Regions from separate parts of the Pseudomonas sp. SWRI51 genome, predicted to be linked through region 3. Evidence: riboswitches for the same ligand, from Rfam matches in the RefSeq annotation. Region 3 holds a riboswitch; each other region holds the start of a gene.
What was found. A riboswitch is a leader RNA that binds a small molecule or an ion and turns the genes downstream of it on or off. The one in region 3 is predicted to bind cobalamin.
Positions count from the first base shown of each region.

Region 1: linked by a shared signal. The riboswitch ahead of HU720_RS00550 (TonB-dependent receptor) and the one ahead of cobO (cob(I)yrinic acid a,c-diamide adenosyltransferase) in region 3 are both predicted to bind cobalamin.
Region 2: linked by a shared signal. The riboswitch ahead of HU720_RS00115 (CbtB domain-containing protein) and the one ahead of cobO (cob(I)yrinic acid a,c-diamide adenosyltransferase) in region 3 are both predicted to bind cobalamin.

Region 1 covers NZ_JABWRG010000001.1:113,383-117,777, reverse strand. Annotated here, with positions in the region: gene HU720_RS00555 (ABC transporter ATP-binding protein) at 1-68, opposite strand, end outside; gene HU720_RS00550 (TonB-dependent receptor) at 93-2,228, opposite strand; cobalamin riboswitch at 2,337-2,545, opposite strand; gene HU720_RS00545 (TonB-dependent siderophore receptor) at 2,654-4,395, shown strand, end outside.
Region 2 covers NZ_JABWRG010000001.1:19,428-23,822, forward strand. Annotated here, with positions in the region: gene cobM (precorrin-4 C(11)-methyltransferase) at 1-230, opposite strand, end outside; gene HU720_RS00105 (cobalamin biosynthesis protein) at 259-669, opposite strand; gene HU720_RS00110 (CbtA family protein) at 669-1,364, opposite strand; gene HU720_RS00115 (CbtB domain-containing protein) at 1,375-1,560, opposite strand; cobalamin riboswitch at 1,657-1,878, opposite strand; cobalamin riboswitch at 1,939-2,136, shown strand; gene cobW (cobalamin biosynthesis protein CobW) at 2,234-3,301, shown strand; gene cobN (cobaltochelatase subunit CobN) at 3,305-4,395, shown strand, end outside.
Region 3 covers NZ_JABWRG010000023.1:39,649-44,043, reverse strand. Annotated here, with positions in the region: gene HU720_RS10170 (DUF6543 domain-containing protein) at 1-1,581, shown strand, start outside; gene HU720_RS10165 (hypothetical protein) at 1,587-2,165, opposite strand; cobalamin riboswitch at 2,313-2,534, shown strand; gene cobO (cob(I)yrinic acid a,c-diamide adenosyltransferase) at 2,645-3,256, shown strand; gene HU720_RS10155 (cobyrinate a,c-diamide synthase) at 3,253-4,395, shown strand, end outside.

The DNA of each region.
Region 1 (4,395 bases), on a different contig from region 3:
ACGCCATTGAGCAGCAGGCGCGGCCCAGGCAGTGCCCAGCGCAAGTCGTCGATGGTCAAACTGGTCATGCTCGGCGCCTCCTGCGGCAACGGTCAGAAGCTGTAGTCAGCCGTCACGAAGAACGAACGCGGCTCGCCCAGGTACCACTGCCGGCCGCCGTTCTCGCTGGTGGTGGCGTACTGGCGGTCGAACAGGTTGTTCAGTTGCAGGCCCAAGGTCAGGTCCGGCTGCACATGCCAGTCGAAGCTTGCGTCGAGCACGGTGTAGCTCGGCACCTTGACAGTGTTGGCGTTGTCGCCATAACGGCTGTCGACGTACCGCGCGCCTGCACCTGCGCTGAAGCGTTGGGCAAAATCCTTGCTCAGCCACAGGTTGGCCGAACGACGCGGCACGTTGGTCGGGCGGTTGCCGCTGTAGTCGTTGCCGTCAGCGGTAAAGTCGTCGTACCTGGCGCGCACCCAGGCGGCGTTGGCAGACAACTGCACCTCATAGGGCAGGCGCAGTTCAAGGGTGGCCTCGATGCCGTCCGAGGACTGCTGGCCAACCTGTTGCTGCACTTTGGGGTTGAGCGGGTCGGTGCTGAGCAGCTTCTTCTTGACGATGTGGTAGGCCGCGAGCGTCCACTCGCCGCGGCCTTCGGGCAGCATCTGCTTGATGCCAACTTCGGTCTGCTTGGCGGTACTCAAGTCCCAGCTTTGCTGCTCCGAGCTCAGGGTCAACAGGTCGCTGACCCCTTCGGTGCTGGTGGCGTACTGGCCGTACACCGACAGCTCTTCGCTTAGCGCAAACACCAGGCCCGCGCGCCAGTTATCGCCTGTCAGGCTGCGGTCGCTGCGGGTGTCGTCATCGAGGTTGTCGCGGTTCAGGTGCACCTGGTCGCGGCGGGCACCGGTGACCAGCGACAAGCGTTCGGTCAGCTGCGTGCGGTTTTCGGCAAACAGCGAGAACTGCCGCGCCTGGTTGGCTTCGCGCGAGCGGAACGGGTCGTCGCTGATGTAGCTGCCGCCGCCAGAGCCTGTCACCGGCACGGTATCGGCCAGGGTATAGCCAAAGTCGTGCTTGCGCAGGAAGCGAATGGAATTGTAGTCCGCGCCCACCACGGTCTGGCTGTCCAGGCCAAACAGCGGGTGCTGCAGGGTGAACGACTGGCGGTCGCCAATCTGCTCCTGGGTCTGCTTGATGCTGATGAAGCTGCTGCGCTCGATCAGGTTGCCGGGCTGCCAGGTGTAGCTTTCGGCGTTGCGCCAGCGGCGTTGGGCCTTGAGGTAATACAACTGGTTGCTGGCGGTGAGGGTGTCGCTGATTACCCAGTCGGTGACCAGGCGTGTGGACTGGTCGTTGTAATGCAGCTCGGCGTTGGCCACGTTGTAATTGTGGTCGCGCAACGACTCGCGGTAATGCCCGTCGATCAACGGCGTGCCGAGGTACTGCTGCGGGTTCTGGTCGCCGTAATCGTGACTCAGGGTCACGCTCAGGTCTTCGTTGGGCTGCCAGCGCAGCGCACCGCTGAGGGCGATGCTGTCGGACTCGCCGCGGTCCACCCAGCCATTGCTCGCCAGCTTGTTGAGGTTCAAGCGATAGCTCAGGGTGTCGCTCAGCGACCCGCCGCTGTCCAGCGCCATCTGCTGGCGGTCATTGGAGCCGTAACCCAGGCGCAGGCGATTGCGGATGTCACCTTCGAACGGCTTTTTCGGCACCACGTTGATCACCGCCCCCGTGGCGCCCTCCCCGTACAGCACTGATGCTGGGCCGCGCAGCACGTCGCTGCGCTCCACCGCCCAGGTGTCGACCGGAAAGGTCACGGTGCCGGCGCCGACATACAGGCGGGTGCCGTCGTACAACTGCATGGTCGAGCTATGGCCGGTGAAGCCACGTGCCGACAGCGCCGTGCCGCCGTTGCCGGGCGTGCCGATGAAGGTGATGCCAGGGGAACGGGTGACGGCGTCCTGCACGGTGGCGTTATTGCGCGCCTGGATCTGCTCGGCGCTGATGCTGGTGACGCTGGCAGGGGTTTGCAGCGGCGTGAGGTTCAGCCTAGAACCGCTGGTGCCAGGGGTGCGCAGGTCGGGCTGGGCAGCCGCGTCAGCGAATTCGGTGATGGCCGTGGCGGGCAATGCCAGCGGCTCATCTTCAGCGGCTTGGGCGCCTGCGCTGAGGAATACACAAGGCACCAGGCTTGCACGCAGCATGTGGCCAGGGAAGGAACGGAACAACGAATAACGGGACATATCTTTCCACTTGAAACAGGAATGAAAGAATCCCGGAGGGAACAACGCATAGGGAAAGCGCAGGCGCACGCGCCTACGAAAACCGGCCTGCGCCCGCCCACCGCGGGTTTGCCAAACGATGCTTCAGGCCGGTCTCCGGGCTCACGAGGGTCATGAAACATTCGCCTTCCCATGCCGGAGCACAGTGGCGTATCGAATGCTTCGCTCGTATACCGTTGCGGGGGCAGCGCCGGACTGATCACCGCGAGGATGACGAACCGGCTTCCCGTTTCACCCCATGCACGGCGGCAGGGGGCACCTGAAACAGGCGCGCAGATGACCATCAAAACGGCCCGTGGTCAACAGGCACGTTGCCATCGTGCGGCGATAGCGTTTTAGCCAGCGCAGATGTTATGTTATTACATCTGCCATGGAGAACCCCCCTGTTGAAACATCACGCACCCCTGCTGGCCGGTTTGACCCTCGGTATGTTTGGGCAATCGCTCTACGCCGCAGAACCCCTGACGCTGGAAGCCATCTCGATTACCGACGCCTACGTTGAAGAACGCGCCGACGGCCCGGTGCAAGGCTATCGGGCGACCCGTTCGGCCACCGCCACCCGCACCGATACCGACATCCGCGATACCCCGCAAAGCATCGAGGTCATCCCGGCGCAGGTACTCAAGGACCTCAATACCACGCGTATTGACCGAGCCCTGGACTTTGCCGGCGGCGTGGCGCGGCAGAACAACTTCGGCGGCCTGACCTTCCTCAACTACAGCGTGCGCGGTTTCACCACCGGCGAGCTGTACAAGAACGGCTTTGCCGTCAACCGAGGCAGCTACAGCGCCCCGGACACCTCCAACATCGAGCGCATCGAAGTGCTCAAAGGCCCGGCGGCCAGCCTGTACGGCCGTGGCGACCCCGGCGGGCTGGTCAATATCGTGACCAAGCGCCCGCAGGCCGAGACCTTCAGCAACCTGAGCCTGAGCGCCGGCAGTTGGGACCGCTACCGCACCAGCCTGGACGCCAACGCGCCGCTGGACAGCGAAGGCAGCCTGTTGGGGCGGATAAACATGGCCGTCGAAGACAACGGCAGCTTCCGCGACCATGTGAACAGCGAACGGCGCATCGTCAGCCCGTCGTTGAGCTGGCAGTTGTCGCCCGATACGCGGTTGCTGCTGGACACCGAGTTTTCCCGCACCGAGTCGGTATTCGACCGGGGCATTGCGGCCGTCAACGGTGACCTGGGCTCGGTCAAACGCTCGACTTTCCTCGGTGAGCCCAATGATGGGCAGATCCGCAACGACAACCAGACCGTGGACCTGGCGCTTGAGCACATGCTCAGCGATGACTGGAAGCTGCGCCTGGCCAACCACTACACCCAAGGCACGCTCAAGGGCGCCAGCTCCGAACCACAGGCGGTGGTCGGCAGCACCATCACCCGCTTCTACCGCGAGCGCGACTTCGAGTGGAACGACAACATCACCCAGGCCGAGCTGCACGGCACCTTCAATTGGGCGGGCTGGGAGCACCAGACGCTGATCGGCCTTGAATACGAGAATTACCGCAACAGCCAGAAGTACCCACAAAGCGCCACCCTGCTCGGCTACGGCCTGGACATCTACAACCCGGTGTACGGCCAGGCCAAGCCCGCGCTGACCCGCGCCAACGATTTCCACGAGCACACCGAAAGCTACGCACTGAACCTGCAAGACCAGATTGCCTTCACCGAGCGCCTGCGTGGCTTGGTGGGCGTGCGCCTGGAGCACATCGAGCAGACTTCCCTGAACCGTACCAGCGGGGTCAGCAGCAGCCAGGAGAAGGACGTTGCCACCCCGCGCATCGGCCTGCTTTACCAACTGACGCCGCAGGTGGGCGTGTTCGCCAACGCCTCCACCTCGTTCAAGCCCAACACCCTCGGCACCCAGGGCCAGGTGTACAAACCGGAAAAAGGCTTGGGGTACGAGACCGGCGTGAAGCTCGACCTGCTCGACAGCCGTCTTGGCGCCACCATTGCGCTGTTTCGCATCGACAAGGAAAACGTCCTCACCACCGATGCCCTTGGCGACAGCGTTGCCGCTGGCAAGGCGCGCAGCCAGGGCCTGGACATGCAGTTCAGCGGCCAGGTAACCGACGCTGTGCGCGTGATAGGGGCGTACGCCTACATCGATGCAGAAGTGACCAA
Region 2 (4,395 bases), on a different contig from region 3:
CGCGCGACGTGCTGGCCATCGGCATGGGCCTGGCGCATGGCCTCGATGATCTGTTCCAGGTGCAGCTCGGCGCTGTTTATCACGCGTTCGGCGGTGTTGCCGGCCAGTACCGCTGGGGGGACCAGAGAGCCTGCATAGATGATCACCGGGCACTGGTTGATCAGCCGCTGGCCCTTGACCGTGATCAGCTCGGGGTCGCCGGGGCCGGCACCGATGAAATAGACCGTCATGAAAAATCCTTGCGGGTAAAAGGAGGCATTATCGGCCGCAAGCCAGCGCCAGGGTAGCGCCATCAAGCACTTGGCGTGTAACCCGCAAGTGAGGCAGCAGGCTGTGGCCTTCGGCCAGAGCCAGTGCGGCGCTTTCGGCAACGCCCCAGCAACCGGTATGTTCGAAGGCGCTGGCTGACCGCTGGCTGAGCAGGTGCTCAACCCTCGCCAACTGGCTGACTTCGAAGCAGATCAAAGGCAACCCGAGTGCCTCGGCCAGCGCCAGCAGCCCAGGCTCGTCGGCCTTGACCTGAATGCTGGCGATGCCGCGCACGGCGTTCAAGGGCAGGGCATGCTTGGCAAGGGTCTGGTGCAGCAGTGCTGTCAGGGTTTGCTGCGAGCAGCCGCGCCGGCAGCCGAAGCCTGCGAACAGCACAGGCTCGGGGTGGGGGCAGGCCATCAGGCGTCGCTGGAGCGGCGGTACAGCCACGCACTGAGCAGGCCCAGCGCAAGCCAGAACGCCGCGTTGGTCAGCCACGAAGCAATCTTGAACTGAGTCTCCAGTGCGGCGGGTGCCAGGCTTTCGTGCACCTCTGGCTGTGGAGCGCCGATCACGTGGGGGATGACCAGCAGCACGGCGCCAAGCACCTTGAGCAACCAGTGCCGGGCGAACACCAGCAGTGCCAGGCCGACAGCGGTGGCGGCAGCGGTGCCGACCCACCAGTTCTGACGCAGGCCCAGGTCGGCAGCGGCCGTGCCGGGCAGCTCGGGCGGCAGGCCCAGTGTCGGCGCCAGGCAGAACACCGCAAAGCCTGCCAGGCCCCACCAGGCGCCGCTGCTGACCCGGCCCGGTGCGCGCAGGCTGTAGAGCGCTGCGAGAATCAGGGCAAAGCCGACGGCTACCACCAAATTGCCACCGGTGGTGGACAGCACGCGCTGCCAGCCATCTTCAGGCTCCCAGGCTTCGGCACTGTGTTCATGTTCATGCGCGGCGACAGCTTCACCTTCAGCAGGGTGGCTTGCCGCGGGGGCGGCGCTTTCATAGGTTTCGGCCTGCAGAATCAGCGGGGCTACCCAGAAACTTTGCAGCAACGTCAGCAGCAAGGCTGCAAGCAGCCCGCTGAAGCCCGCGGTACGGGCGATACGGGTAATCATGCTGGGCTACTCAGTGGCAGGGGAAGGCGGCGCTGTGGCGGGTATCGTGGGCCGCGTTGTGCACCGCTTCGATATGCGAAAAACCGGCGAAGTACACCAGGGACAGGCCCAGCACGCTGGCGCCAATGGCAACCATCAGGCGCTGGCTGAGCGTGGCGGGTGTGGCGATGCTGTGTTTGGCGGTGCTGATAGGCATGACGCGTTCCTCTGCTGCTTTTGTTGTGGCAACGGGCAAGCGCGGCGACCCCGGGCACCAGGGCCCAGGGTAAACGACAGCGCCCGCCCACCGCGGGGTGTTGAGTTGACGTCAGGCCGGTCTCCGGGCTTGCGAGGCGGAGCAGGGCTCCGTTCAAGTGTCACCTTCCCATGCCAATGCGCGGCACAGTGGTCTGGACACTTCTCTCGCTTACCGTTGCGGGGGCAGCACCGGATTTGCCTGGCCCTTTTGTAAAGGCTCAAGGCGCACCGGTTTCCCGTTTCACCCCTAAGGGGCACCTGGACGCAGTTCGCTAGCAAATCACGGGGCAGGGCGGGCGTCAATCGCCACGGCGGTTGACCGGATTGCGGGCACTGCGTAGCCTTGCCGTTTCGAGGTTCTCCAGCGGTGCTGGAGCTAAGACGGGAACGCGGTCAAGCCGCGGCTGCCCCCGCAACTGTAAGCACATCCGACAAGGTTGGCATGGCCACTGCGAATGCGGGAAGGCGCCCACCTGCTGGCTTAGCGGCCGGCACTGTGCAAGCCAGGAGACCTGCCTCGCAACTTTTCGACTTTAAACCGGGCGGGGTGATCCGGTGGCGAACACGCCCGGCCATCAGCGCCCGTGGCGGTCCCGCCGCATGCCCGCGCCATTGCAGCCAAGGGCACTCGCATGAAAACACTGGCCAAGCTCCCCGTCACCATCGTTACCGGTTTTCTCGGTTCGGGTAAAACCACGTTGCTGCGGCACATGCTCGACAACGCCCAAGGCCGCCGCATTGCGGTCATCGTCAACGAGTTCGGTGAGCTGGGCATCGATGGCGAAATCCTCAAGCAATGCAGCATCGGCTGCAGCGAAGAAGAGGCCAATGGCCGCGTCTATGAGCTGGCCAACGGCTGCCTGTGCTGCACCGTGCAGGAAGAATTCTTCCCGGTGATGCGTGAACTGGTTGCCCGCCGTGGCGACCTTGACCACATTCTTATCGAAACCAGCGGCCTGGCGCTGCCCAAGCCTTTGGTGCAGGCCTTCCAGTGGCCAGAAATCCGTAACGCCTGTACGGTCGATGCGGTCATTACCGTAGTCGACAGCCCGGCCGTAGCCGCCGGCACGTTCGCCGCCTACCCGGACCAGGTCGACGCCCAGCGCAAGCTCGACCCCAACCTGGACCACGAGTCGCCCCTGCACGAGCTGTTCGCCGACCAACTGGCCAGCGCCGACCTGGTGGTGTTGAACAAAGCCGACCTGATCGACGCCGAAGGCCTGGCCAAGGTCCGCGCAGAAGTCGCGCAAGAGCTGCCGCCAGCGGTCAAGGTGATCGAGGCCAGCAGTGGCCGGCTGCCGCTGGACGTGCTGCTGGGTGTCGGTGCCGAATCCGAAGCGCACATCGATGGCCGGCGCACTCACCACGATTCGCACCACGACGGCGACGACCATGACGACCACGATCACGACGCCTTCGACTCCATCTCCATCGACCTGCCTGAAGCCGACGAAAGCCTGCTGATGGGCGCCCTGACGCAGTTGGTCACCGAGTTCGGCATTCTGCGCGCCAAAGGCTTCGCGGCCATCCCTGGCAAGCCGATGCGCCTGTTGATCCAAGGTGTCGGCACCCGTTTCGACAAACACTTCGACCGCGCCTGGCGCAGCGAAGAACCACGCATCACCCGCCTGGTGCTGATCGGTCAGGACCTCGATGCCGTGCACCTGGAAGCCCGCCTGCGCCAGGCGCTGGGCGCCTGACCGATGCACCTGCTGCGCACCCAGCCCGGCGGCTTCGTGCCGGACGACAGTATCGCTGACCTTGGCCAGACCCCAGCGGAACTGGTGATTCTGTGCAGCGGCGATTCGCACTTGGCGCTGCTCGCCGAAACCGCCGAGCAACTGCCTGAACACTTCCCCAGCCTGCGCCTGGCCAACCCCATGCAGGTGCAGAACCACGCTTCGGTCGACCTGTATGTCGACGAGGTGCTGCGCCATGCCAAGGTGATTCTGGTGTCGTTGCACGGCGGGGTCGGTTACTGGCGCTATGGCGTCGAGCAACTGGTCGAGCTGGCCAGCCGCGGCGTGCAACTGATCATGGTGCCGGGCGATGACCGCCCGGACCCGGAGCTCACCGGCCTGGGCAATGTCACCGGGGCGCAGGCCGAGCGCCTTTGGCATTACCTGCGCCAAGGCGGCAAGGCCAATGCGCTCAACCTGTTCAACTGCCTCGCAAGCCTTTGGCTGGAGCGCGATTACGCCTGGGACGAACCCCAGCCGCTGCCGCGCACGGCGGTTTACCACCCAACACTGCCCAGTGCGGTGCTGCAGGACTGGTACGCCGAATGGAACCCGCAGTGGCCAGTGGCTCCGCTGCTGTTCTACCGCTCGCACCTGCAGGCGGCCAACACCGGGTTCATCGATGTGTTCTGCCAGCGCCTGCAGGCCTGCGGGCTGAACCCGTTGCCGATCGCCGTGGCCAGCCTGAAGGAGTCAGCATGCCTTGAACAGGTCGAGGCGTGGATGGACGAGGTCGAGGCCGAGGTCATCATCAATACCACAGGCTTTGCCCTGTCCAGCCCCGAACGCCCCAACCTGCGCCCGCTGCGCCGTGACGTGCCGGTGTTGCAGGCGATCTGCGCCCAGGACAACCAGCCGGCGTGGCAGCAGAGCGCGCAGGGCCTGGGCGCCCGTGACCTGGCCATGCACATTGCCTTGCCGGAGCTGGACGGGCGCATCATCACCCGCCCGGTGAGTTTCAAAGACCTTGCCTGGCACAGCGAGCGCAGCCAGTCCGACGTGGTGTGCTACCGCGCGCACCCTGAGCGCATGGACTTTGTCGCTGAACTTGCGCG
Region 3 (4,395 bases):
CTGGAAGGTGCCCGCAAGCCGGTTGGCCCCTCATTCTTTGCTTTCGTTACCGAGCAGGCGCGTAACCAGATGCAGAGCAATGCCGCACGCATGACTGACAACAGTCAGTTGCGCAAGGCCATGTGGCGCGGCTATCTCGGCGCTTTCCTGCAGGTCTTTGGTGGCTTTGTGCCGATGGGCTGGCCAGTGTCGCTGGGGTTGCTCGGCGTGACCCTTGCAAAGCTTGGCCTGGATATCGATGCTGCCGTGCATGCGGGCAGCGCCCAGCAACGCCAGGCGGCAATGCGTGCGGCGATTCTGGATTCAGTGTTCGCCGCACTGAGCATGGTCGATGTGGGCGCAGGCAGTAGCATGGCGCTGCTTTCGTACCAGACGCCTTTTCACGAACTGCAAACCTCGCTGGCCGATTGGGAGGTGCTTGAGGCGCCCTCGGCCGGTCTCGATGGCATCGAGGCCAATGACGTGCTGGATGCAAAGCCGCTAGGGCAGGGCCGCTTGGAAGGGGTGCGCATGGGCACCGACGGCAGTTGCTGGATCGAGCTGGAAGGTGTTCCCTATCGCGTGCGCTATAGCCCGGAGACATCGAGCTGGCTGATCGTGCCTGCCGACAATCCGTTTGCGTTCGGGCCCCTGCGCCCGGTGCGGCTCAATGCTGAGGGGGAGTGGGAGTTGCTGGCACCGCCACGTCTGGCCGGTGGCGCGCCAACCGGCAACCTGGCCAGCGAGCCTTCAGCGTTCTGGGACGAGTACATGCGCCCGGATGCGCTGCGCGAGCGCACCCTCTCGGACAACGCCCGGGCGCGGCAGGAGGCGTTGCTGGGCGACCAGGATATCCCTGAACTCGATGATGAAGACGACCCGCAAGTGGACGACAACGGTTTCGATTATGTCGATGACGGCGGCACGCCGGCCTACACCTATCAGCAGGACGGCCGCTACAAGAATCACCTGATCCTGATGTACACCGAGGAAGATTCGCAGATCAACCGCTTCCTGCGCGAAGGCGTGCGCGATTTCCCCTACGGCGATGAAGTGGACTACGTGACCAAGCTCGCTGATGATCTGGAGCGTCTGCCGAAAAACAGCGATGTGCCGCTATATCGCGGCGGCCATGGCCTGCGCAGCACCAGCGGTACGCACTTCCGTAACGGGCAGTTCAATGTGGGCGATGTGCTGGTCAATACCGACCTGACCTCGTTTACCGAAAACCCGTATGTGGTGCGCCAGTTCGCCGCCGACAACAACCTCAAGACTGCCAGCGGCGTTGAGGGCGTTTTCGATGACACCTCCGTGGTATTCGAGTTGCCAGCAGGCAGCTATCGCAATGGCACGCCGGTCAGCGCGTTTTCAGGCCATGCCAACGAGGCCGAAACGCTGTTCGTGCCGGGCTCGTACTTTCGCATCGATTCGCTGCGCGAGATCCGCGGCGCCGAGTACCACTTCGTCAATGTGCGGTTAAGTGAGGTGGCCGCCCCCGCGTCCGGGCCGGTTTATGACCTGCGCACCGGCCAGCTGTTCGACCGCGCCGCCTACGCAGCGCGCCTGAATGATGCAGGCTTGGTCGAGCGCTTCTTCGGCTGACCCGGTCACGCCTGCTTGAGCAGCAACGCCACCCCGGGAAAGTACTGCCCCAGCTCGTTGTGCAGCTTGCGATAGGCATACGGGAAGTACCACGCCACCGCGCAGGCGGTGTGCTTTTGCAGATCGTCCACCAGGTCCTGCAGTTCCTCGGGGCTTGCGTGCTGGCCGGCCTTCCATGGCGTGACGAACAGGGCGCCGGCCTTGAGCTGGCTGGGGTAGGCGATGCATTTGGCCTGCACGGCGGTTTCCAGCAGCGCCGCGGTCATGTCCAAACGCGCAATGCGCGGCCAGCGCTGGCTGGCATGCAAGTACACGGATGCTTCGGCGCTACTGATCGACAGGTCGCAGCGGGCGTCACGCTCGCCTTCGTCGCGCTGCTTCTTGCTGACGGTCTGCTCCAATGCGGCCAGCTCGCTCTGCCAGGCGGCAGCGGCCAGCAGGCCGACATTGGCTGCTGTGCCATGCCAGTAGGGCGCCTCGTTGTCGCCATGGAACTGGTTGCAACGGTCGATGCAGTCGATCCAGCGCTCCAGTGCCGGGCGCAGGAACTCCAGATGCTGATTATTGATGGTCAGGCCTTGCATGCTGCGCTCTCCTTGTAATTGTATTGAGGTCAGCTGGGTGCTGGCTAAGTGATATCACTGTACTCAGTGTGGCACAAGCTGGCAGATCGGCCATTGATCCAGGCCATTGCGGCCTTCGTTCATTGACGCTCAGGGTGCAACCCTCTAACCTTCGCGCGTGTTTCAGGTGCCCTGCGAGCCAAGCCTTGGCGGGGTGAAACTGGGAAGCCGGTGGGTGCCAGCATGGCGCGATTCCGGCGCTGCCCCCGCAACGGTAGGTGAGTCGACGCCGCGCACGGCCACTGGGTGCTCTCACCCGGGAAGGCGCGCAGGCCGGGGCCTTTGCCCCACTCACAAGCCCGGAGACCGGCCTGTAACTGCCAACGGCATCACGGAGGGTGATGCGCGGTGCACTGTGGCTAATGCCGCAGCTCCTGCGCGTTCTCCGTATGCCCGCCTTTTACCTGCCGCCACCGCGCGGCAGTTTGCGGAGACCCCTGATGAGCGAATCCCCCGAACGCGACGAACGCCACCTGGCGCGCATGCAGCGCAAGAAGGCGCTCATCGACGAGCGCATCGCCAACTCCCCCAACGAATGCGGCCTGCTGCTGGTGCTCAGCGGCAACGGCAAGGGCAAAAGCAGCTCGGCCTTCGGCATGCTTGCACGCGCCTTGGGCCATGGCATGCAGTGCGGCGTGGTGCAGTTCATCAAGGGCCGCAACAGCACCGGCGAAGAGTTGTTCTTCCGCCGTTTCCCGGACGAGGTGCGCTACCACGTGATGGGCGAGGGCTTTACCTGGGAAACCCAGGACCGCCAGCGCGACATCGCTGCAGCCGAGGCCGCCTGGGCGGTATCGCGGCAACTGCTGCAAGACCCCGCGGTGCAGTTCGTGGTGCTCGATGAGCTGAACATTGCCCTCAAGCACGGCTATCTCGACCTCGACCAGGTGCTGACCGACATCCAGGCGCGCCCGCCGATGCAGCACGTGATCGTCACGGGCCGTGGGGCCAAGCCTGAAATGATTGAAATGGCCGACACCGTCACCGAAATGGGCATGCTCAAGCATGCGTTCCAGGCCGGCATTCGTGCGCAGAAAGGCGTCGAACTGTGAGCCAACCCCGGCACTGCCCGGCCGTGCTGATTGCCGCCCCGGCTTCGGGGCAGGGCAAGACCACGGTCACTGCGGCCCTGGCACGCCTGCACCGTAACCAGGGGCGCAAGGTGCGGGTGTTCAAGTGCGGCCCGGACTTTCTCGACCCGATGATTCTCGAGCGGGCCAGCGGCGCGCCGGTGTACCAGCTCGACCTGTGGATGATCGGCGCCGACGAAAGCCGTCGCCTGCTGTGGGAGGCGGCGGCCGACGCTGACCTGATCCTCATCGAAGGGGTGATGGGGCTGTTCGATGGCACCCCGTCCAGTGCCGACCTTGCCCGCCACTTCGGCGTGCCGGTGCTGGCGGTGATCGACGGCACCGCCATGGCCCAGACCTTCGGCGCCCTGGCCCTGGGCCTTGCGCGCTATCAGCCCGATTTGCCATTCGCTGGCGTACTGGCCAATCGGGTCGGCAGCCTGCGCCATGCGCAACTGCTCGAAGGTAGCCTGACCGAAGGCCTGCGCTGGTATGGCGGGCTGTCCCGCGAGCGGGGTATCGAGTTGCCCAGCCGCCACCTAGGCCTGGTGCAGGCCAGCGAGCTGAACGACCTCGACGCCCGCCTGGATGCCGCCGCCGAAGCACTCGGCGCCAGTTGCGATGCGGCCTTGCCGCCGCCGGTCAGCTTTGCCGCGCCGCTGCTGCAGCAACCCGCCGCTACGCTGGCCGGGGTGCGCATTGGCGTGGCCCGCGACGAAGCCTTTGCCTTCCTGTATGGCGCCAATCTTGAGCTGCTGCGCAATCTGGGCGCCCACCTTGAGTTCTTCTCGCCGCTGCACGACCGTGAGCTGCCGGCGGTAGACAGCCTGTACTTGCCCGGCGGCTATCCGGAGCTGCACCACCACGCGCTGGCGGCCAATGCGCCGATGCTCGAGGCGATCCGTGCCCACCACGCCCAGGGCAAGCCGCTGCTGGCCGAATGTGGCGGCATGCTTTACCTGCTCGATGCGCTGACCGATGTGGCGGGCGAGCGCGCCGCGCTGCTGGGGTTGCTGAGCGGCGAGGCAACCATGCAGAAGCGCCTGGCTGCGCTGGCGCTACAGGCGGTCGAGCTGCCTGAAGGCACTTTGCGTGGGCACACGTATCACCATTCGCTGACC